DNA from 2 places in the Geobacillus sp. YHL genome. Region 1 is predicted to be linked to the other one. Evidence: predicted binding sites of a transcription regulator. Region 1 holds the regulator's gene; the other holds the start of a gene.
The links. The regulator Rex, encoded in region 1, represses fermentation and respiration genes when NADH is low (regulators of the CRP and FNR family bind a similar motif). The targets are predictions, from matches to a motif close to TTGTGAAATATTTCACAA.
Positions count from the first base shown of each region.

Region 2: JCR24_RS03810 (nitrate reductase subunit alpha) is a predicted target of Rex. The motif match lies at 1,607-1,624, and genes of this name have one in related genera.

Region 1 is NZ_JAEIGB010000032.1:5,145-8,868, forward strand. It holds gene JCR24_RS16685 (ABC-F family ATP-binding cassette domain-containing protein) at 1-263, opposite strand, end outside; gene moaC (cyclic pyranopterin monophosphate synthase MoaC) at 360-848, shown strand; gene JCR24_RS16695 (redox-sensing transcriptional repressor Rex) at 864-1,505, shown strand; gene tatA (twin-arginine translocase TatA/TatE family subunit) at 1,523-1,675, shown strand; gene tatC (twin-arginine translocase subunit TatC) at 1,696-2,439, shown strand; gene JCR24_RS16710 (YdiK family protein) at 2,623-2,802, opposite strand; gene JCR24_RS16715 (CPBP family intramembrane glutamic endopeptidase) at 2,799-3,533, opposite strand.
Region 2 is NZ_JAEIGB010000002.1:255,530-259,253, reverse strand. It holds gene JCR24_RS03810 (nitrate reductase subunit alpha) at 1-1,546, opposite strand, end outside; gene JCR24_RS03805 (metal-dependent hydrolase) at 1,718-2,221, shown strand; gene JCR24_RS03800 (alpha/beta hydrolase) at 2,308-3,060, shown strand; gene JCR24_RS03795 (bacteriocin-processing peptidase family protein) at 3,204-3,724, shown strand, end outside.

The DNA of each region.
Region 1 (3,724 bases):
AGCATTTCGTCCCAAATGGAACGCGGCGAGTCGAGCCCGCTGTTTTGCGCCAAATAGCCGATTTTGATATGGTTTGGTTTGATGATTTTGCCGCTGTCGAAAGAGAGTTCACCGGCGATGATTTTCAACAATGTCGATTTTCCCGCTCCGTTGCGGCCGACAAGGGCGATTCGGTCGCGGGACTGTATTTCTAGTTTTATATTCGATAAAATAAGGTCAGCACCGAAATATTTCGTGAGCCCGTGCACTTGCAAAATGATCATGTCCGTCACCTCGCGAATAGTTTAACGCAAGTCGCGAAAACGGTCAAAGACGAATGATGAAAAATCGTGTATAGTGTATAAATGGAGGAGATTGTATTGTCATCGTTCACTCATTTCAATGAACAAGGGCGCGCGAAAATGGTTGATATTACGCACAAAGAAGATACTGTGCGAGTGGCTGTGGCGCAAACGAGCGTGACTGTCAGCCGGGAAATTTACGAAAAAATGACGAGCAATGCGATCGAGAAAGGGGATGTGCTCGCCGTCGCTCAAGTGGCGGGGGTGATGGCGGCGAAGAAGACAGCTGACCTTATTCCAATGTGTCACCCGCTTATGTTAAAGGGTGTGGACATTGCTTTTGCTTGGGAAAACGATGGAGAAGCGCATAAGCTCGTCATCACGGCAACGGTGAAAACGAAAGGGAGCACAGGAGTGGAAATGGAAGCGCTGACGGCCGCTTCGGTCTGTGCGTTGACAGTGTACGATATGTGCAAGGCGCTTGATAAAGGAATGGTCATCGGTCCGACGTATTTGGTCGAAAAAACGGGCGGGAAGTCTGGCCATTACCGACGGAAAACCGATTAGCTAGGGGATGAGATCATGAGCAACGAACAACCGAAAATTCCGCAGGCAACCGCCAAACGGCTGCCGCTTTACTATCGGTTTTTGAAAAACTTGCACGCTTCCGGCAAGCAACGCGTCTCCTCTGCCGAGTTGAGCGAGGCGGTGAAAGTCGATCCGGCGACGATCCGCCGTGATTTCTCCTATTTTGGCGCGCTTGGTAAAAAGGGATACGGGTATAATGTCAATTATTTGTTGTCGTTTTTCCGCCGGACGCTTGAAGAGGATGAGGTGACCGAAGTCGCCTTGTTTGGCGTCGGCAATTTAGGCACCGCCTTTTTAAACTATAATTTTTCGAAAAACAACAATACGAAAATCGTGATGGCGTTTGATGTCGATGAGCGGAAAGTAGGAACGACAGTCGGCGGGGTGCCGGTCTATCATCTCGATGAGTTGGAGGAGCGGCTTCACGAAAACATCCCGGTCGCCATTTTAACCGTGCCGGCCGCCGCGGCTCAAGCGCTGACCGACCGCCTTGTCGCGCAAGGAATTAAAGGCATTTTAAACTTTACTCCGGCGCGGTTGAACGTGCCGAACCATATTCGCGTCCATCATATCGATTTAGCCATTGAGCTGCAGTCGCTCGTCTATTTTTTGAAAAACTATCCATCGCCATCGTAAAAAGGAGAGAACAACACATGAAATATTTGTTGCTCGTTGCTGTGATTTTGTTGCTGTTTGGCACGAAAAAGCTGCCGGAATTAGGGCGGTCGTTCGGCCAGTCGCTTCGCGAGTTTAAAGACGCCACAAAAGGGCTCGCTGATGACGAAGAAACGAAAACCGACCGATGACAAGGCAGGATGGAGAAACAATGAATGACAAAGAAATGTCGGTGTATGAGCATCTGGGTGAACTGCGAAAACGGCTCATCATCGTGCTCATCTTTTTTGCTGCGGCGCTTGTCGTTAGTTTCTTTTTTGTCGATGATGTCATTTTGTATTTGCAGCGAACGGCCGAGGCGAAGCATTTGACCATGAACGCCTTCCGCCTCACCGATCCGATTAAAGTGTATTTTCAGTTTGCCTTTGTCATCGCAGCTGTGCTGTCGGCTCCGGTGCTGTTGTATCAAATTTGGGCGTTTGTAAGCCCCGGTCTGTATGAAAAAGAGCGGAAAGTGACGTTAAGCTATATCCCGGCGTCGATCGTTCTTTTTTTAGCAGGCGTCAGCTTCGCTTATTTCGTCTTGTTTCCGTTTGTCGTTCGATTTATGAGCCAGCTGGCTGACCAACTAGGGGTTCAACAAATGATCGGCATTAATGAATATTTTCAGTTTTTGCTTCAGCTCGTGCTGCCGTTTGGCATCGTGTTTCAGCTGCCGATCGTCGTGTTGTTTTTCACCCGCTTAGGGCTTATTACGCCGCAGCTTCTTGTTCGCATCCGCAAGTATGCGTATTTGGCGCTGCTTATTTTAGCGGCGGTCATTACGCCGCCGGATGTGCTGTCGCAAGTGATCGTCATGATTCCGCTCACCATTTTGTATGAAGGAAGCATTTGGGTGGCGCGCATCGGCTATCGGAAAGCGCAGCGAGCAGCCGAGGAGGAAGGCAATGAGTGAGGCGGGACGAAAAACATTGAGAGGAAAGCGAGCAAGGCCGGGCCAAACGAAGGGGCTGTCTCAAAAGCCGCAAAACAGGGTTTTGAGGCCGGCCTCTTGTTTTTTTGTTTCCATTTTCACAATATGATCGCCGTCATGAGATTGATGTTCTGGTCCCTTCCCGTGCGAATCACGGGAAGGGGGTCAGCGTTTTGAGGCGAAAAGAAGGCGAAGGGCGGTGCCGAAATCAAAGGCAGCGAGCGCCGCTAAAGCGATGGTGGAGACGTTCCAAACCGTTTCATGAGCACTTTCGATGGCCAAATACGTAAACATTGAGCCTAAGACGAAATACAGAAGCGAAAACAGCCGAGGGTTTCGCATCATAGCCAAACCCTCCAAACGGCGAGCGGCAGCTCGGACTGGCGCATCATTTTCTCAATCTCGTCGGCCAACAGCGTCTGCATGGCGACGACGAACGTATTCATGGCGACATGGGCGAAAATCGGCACGAAAATGCGTCCGGTTTTCGCGTATAAAAACGCGAATACCATCCCCATGGATGTGTACAGAAGCAAATGTTCCGGCTCCATATGGACAAGGGCAAACAAGAGCGAACTGACAAGCGCAGCAAGCCAAAAGTTGTATTTTTCATAAAGCGAGCCGAAAATGATTTTGCGGAAGATGATCTCTTCCAAAATCGGGCCGATGACGGAGGTGACGACGACCAACAGCGGCGTCAGGCGGATGATATCGATGATTTGCCTTGTATTTTCCGACCCTGGTTTGATGCCGAGCAACCGCCATTCGATGTTGGCGGCGATGCTTTGCGCCGTGAGCGCCAAAAAGACGCCCAAGACCGCCCACATCCACGAGGAACCAAGCGGCAGCCGCCGCATCATTCGTTCGTTGCGGTCACCGCGGAGCAGCCATAGGATCATAACAAAAGCGAGCAGGAAACTAATGATCGCCCAATACCCGGAAGCCAGTTTGGCGGCTTCGAGGCGGCTTTCCGTTCCTTGGCCGACGCCGAGGGCGCGAAGAAGCGGCACGCCGACAAAGGCGGACAGCTGCATGACGATATACGTGATGATGACGTACCAGTGGTTGCGTTTCAAACCCTCTACCCCTTTTATTTCAAATTATATCCGTATTGTAGCACATGTATGGCGAAAATAGTAAGAAAACTGCATCCTCGCATCCCACCTCACCGCCGTAAAAAAATTAACCGGAGCCGTTTATCAGTCCGAGGAATGTGAAATAATGAAAATGAGCTCCGCGCGGATGGGGAGTAGAGGCAAAACAACCG
Region 2 (3,724 bases), on a different contig from region 1:
CGCGGGCGATTTTGACGACGAGATCCCGCTTGACACCGGTGATCGCTTCTTGCCATGCTGGCGTGAACGGCACCTCGTCGTCGTACGAGCGGGCGACTGTGCCGCCGATGCCGCGGTCAATGCCGTAGTTGGCTAAAACCAAGTCATAGACGGTCGTGACATACACGTCGCCCGCTTCGGTGTGCACTTTTTTCACCGGCACAGCACGCTCGATTGTTTTTCCACCGTCATCCGTGAAATATGGCAACTGAATCGGGAAGATTCCATCTTCGCTGCCTAAAAACGACAGGCGCGGTTCAATGGGCTGCCCCGTTTCCTCGTCGACGAGGCGCAAGTTCCATTTCCCCTTATCCTCCCAGCGGGCGCCGATCGTTCCATTCGGCACGACAAACGAGTCGGTGTTTTCATCATAGATGACCGGCTTCCATTCGGCATTGTTCGTTTGTTTGCCAAGGTCTTTCGCCAACAAGAAGCGGCCGGCCGTCCATGTGTCTCCCTCTTGTTTTAAAGTGACGACAAATGGAAAATCGGTATACGTTTTCGCATATTGTTCAAAATACGGGACGGTCCGTTTGACATAATATTCGTTTAAAATAACATGTCCCATCGCCATCGCCAAGGCGCCGTCCATTCCTTGTTTCACCGACAGCCAATCGTCGGCGAATTTTGTCGACTCGGCGTAATCCGGGCTGACGGAGACGACTTTCGTGCCGCGGTAGCGCACTTCGGCTAAAAAGTGAGCGTCCGGAGTCCGGGTGAGCGGGACGTTCGAGCCCCAGGTGATGATGTAGCCGGCGTTGTACCAGTCGCTTGACTCCGGCACGTCCGTTTGGTCGCCCCAAATTTGCGGCGAGGCTGGCGGCAAGTCGGCGTACCAGTCGTAAAAGCTTAACATCGGCCCGCCCATCAGCTGCATGAAGCGCGATCCGGCGGCATGGCTGACCATCGACATCGCCGGAATCGGCGAGAAGCCGATGTTGCGGTCCGGTCCGTATTTCACAACCGTATACAATAAGGAAGCGGCGACAAGCGTCAACGCTTCGTCCCAGCTGACGCGGACAAACCCGCCTTTTCCGCGCGCCTGTTTGTAGCGTTTTGCTTTTTCGCGGTCTTCGACGATGCTTTTCCACGCTTCAAGCGGATTGTTCGGATGAGCCGCGAGCGCCTCGCGCCACATGTCAAGCAAAACGCCGCGCACGTACGGGTATTTGACGCGCAACGGGCTGTACATGTACCATGAGAAGCTCGCGCCGCGCGGACAGCCGCGCGGTTCAAAATCCGGCATATCCGGCCCGGTTGACGGGTAGTCAAGCTGCTGCCCTTCCCACGTGACGATGCCGTTTTTGACATAAATGTTCCAGCTGCACGATCCTGTGCAGTTGACGCCGTGAGTCGAGCGGACGACTTTGTCGTGCTGCCAGCGGCGGCGGTAGGCGTCTTCCCAGGCGCGGTCGCCGTAAGTTGTTTCACTGTGGCCGTCGGCTTGGCGCTCAATCGGCCGAATATATTTGAAACGGTTGGCAAGCGGGGATCGTTTTCGTTTCATTTTGTTCAACTCCTTTACGCGTTCTGTACTTTTAACAATAACCATGATGCCAATAACACGATGTTAACTTTGTCACACTTCGCGGCATTGTCACAAATTCGTCAAAGAAACGAACAAATATTCTTTTCTGTGGTATAATGGGGAAAACGATAAAAGTTTGAGGGGATTTCGTTGCGATACTCCAGCCATGTCATTGCCACATTATGCCTCGGCGCGGCGGCGGCCGCGCATACAAAGCTGCCGTTTACCGCCGCCTATACGGCGGGGCTTGTCATCGGCAGCCTTCTTCCTGATATTGACGAGCCGTCGTCATACGTCGGCCGCCGTTCGTTCGGCGTCGCCGGCAAAGTGAAAGAAGCGTTCGGCCATCGCGGCATGACGCATTCGCTCATCGTCTGGGGGGTGCTTGCCGCCCTCGTCTGGCGAGATTCGGCGTCGCCGTTTGCCGCGGGGCTCGTGCTCGGCTACTTGTTTCACATTGTGGAAGACTTTTTTTCCGTCCAGGGAGTGCCGCTGTTTTGGCCGTTTTCGTCCAAGCGTTGGAAAGTGCCGCTCTATCGGACGGGAAAGGGGATGGAAAAAGCATTGGTTGGCATCGCTTGGATCGCATTCGTCTATTTTGGCGTCAACGGCTTGTTTCACGAATGGTGGCGGTCATGGTTGTCGATGTGGTAACGGCGCCCGATCAAAAAAGGAAAAAAGAGGTGCGGCGGCGAATATGGTGAGAGGAACGGGTTTGACTAGATAAGGGGGAGAAGAAGATGAGCGAACAATATCCGGTGCTTCCGGGCGCCGAGCCGTTTTACGCCGAAAACGGGCCGGTCGGGGTGCTGCTCGTGCACGGATTCACGGGCACGCCCCACAGCATGCGCCCGCTCGCTGAGGCGTATGCGAAAGCCGGCTACACGGTCTGCCTGCCGCGCTTAAAAGGGCACGGAACGCATTATGAAGACATGGAGCGGACGACGTTCCACGACTGGATCGCCTCGGTCGAAGAAGGATATGAATGGCTGAAAAAACGATGCCAAACCATTTTTGTCACCGGTCTGTCCATGGGTGGGACGCTGACGCTTTATATGGCGGAACGTTACCCGTCCATCCGCGGCATCGTCCTGATCAATGCGGCGATTGACATCCCGGCCATTCGCGCTGGTCTAGCGGGTGGCGGCGAGCTGCCGAGGTATCTGGATTCGATCGGTTCGGACTTGAAAAATCCAGATGTGAAAGAGCTGGCATACGAGAAAACGCCGACCGCTTCGCTTCTTCAGCTGGCTAGGCTGATGGAGCAAGTGAAAGGCGAACTGGAACGTGTGACATGCCCGATTTTAATTTTCGTCTCGAACGAAGACCATGTCGTGCCGCCTAAGAACGCGGACATCATTTTTCGCGGCGTCCACTCGTCAGACAAAGAGATCGTTCGGCTGAAAAACAGCTATCATGTTGCGACGCTTGATTACGACCAAACGACGATTATCGAACGATCGCTGGAATTTTTCGCTAAGCATGCGGATTGAGCGCGTCTGTTCTGAGCCTTGTCCTGTCAAAACAGGGCAGGGCAATTTTTGTTGTCGTTATTTTTCTAAAAAAATAGGTGGCTGTTTTCGACGACTTGTTCTAAACTAATGATAGTGAAAATGATAAAGGAGCTTTCAGTTGCATGATGATGGAACAAATTTCGTTGCTTATTCAAGAAAAGAGAATAATAGAGGCTCTAAACAAAGTAAAACCGTATTTGGAAAACGTAGGATTATTCGAGTGGCGGCCGCTCATGGCTTCGTGGGACGAGATCGAACCGTTTCGGACGCTCATCCGCCTGTTCGATTACGCGCTCATGTACCGGCATAGCGGGCTTGTCGCTCGGTACGCCCATCGGAAGTTCAACACGCTGCAGACGCTCGCTTGGGTGTGCGATGAGTGGCTCGAGAACCGCCGGCCGCTCGATGTGGAAGAGGCGCTCACCCCGCGTCTTACAGAAGCGCTCGAAGGCCGGGTGGAGGAGCCGAGGGAAGCGATCGCCCGGGCGGCGTTTGCGTTGGTGCGCGCTTTATTGGATATGCAGCGGATCGATGAGGCGCGGGAATGGATGGATGTGGTTGCCCGCTATGAGACGGTGCCGATGCATGACAAGTGGGGCTATTTTTATATCGAAACCGGCGACCGGAAGCGAGCGGAACAAGC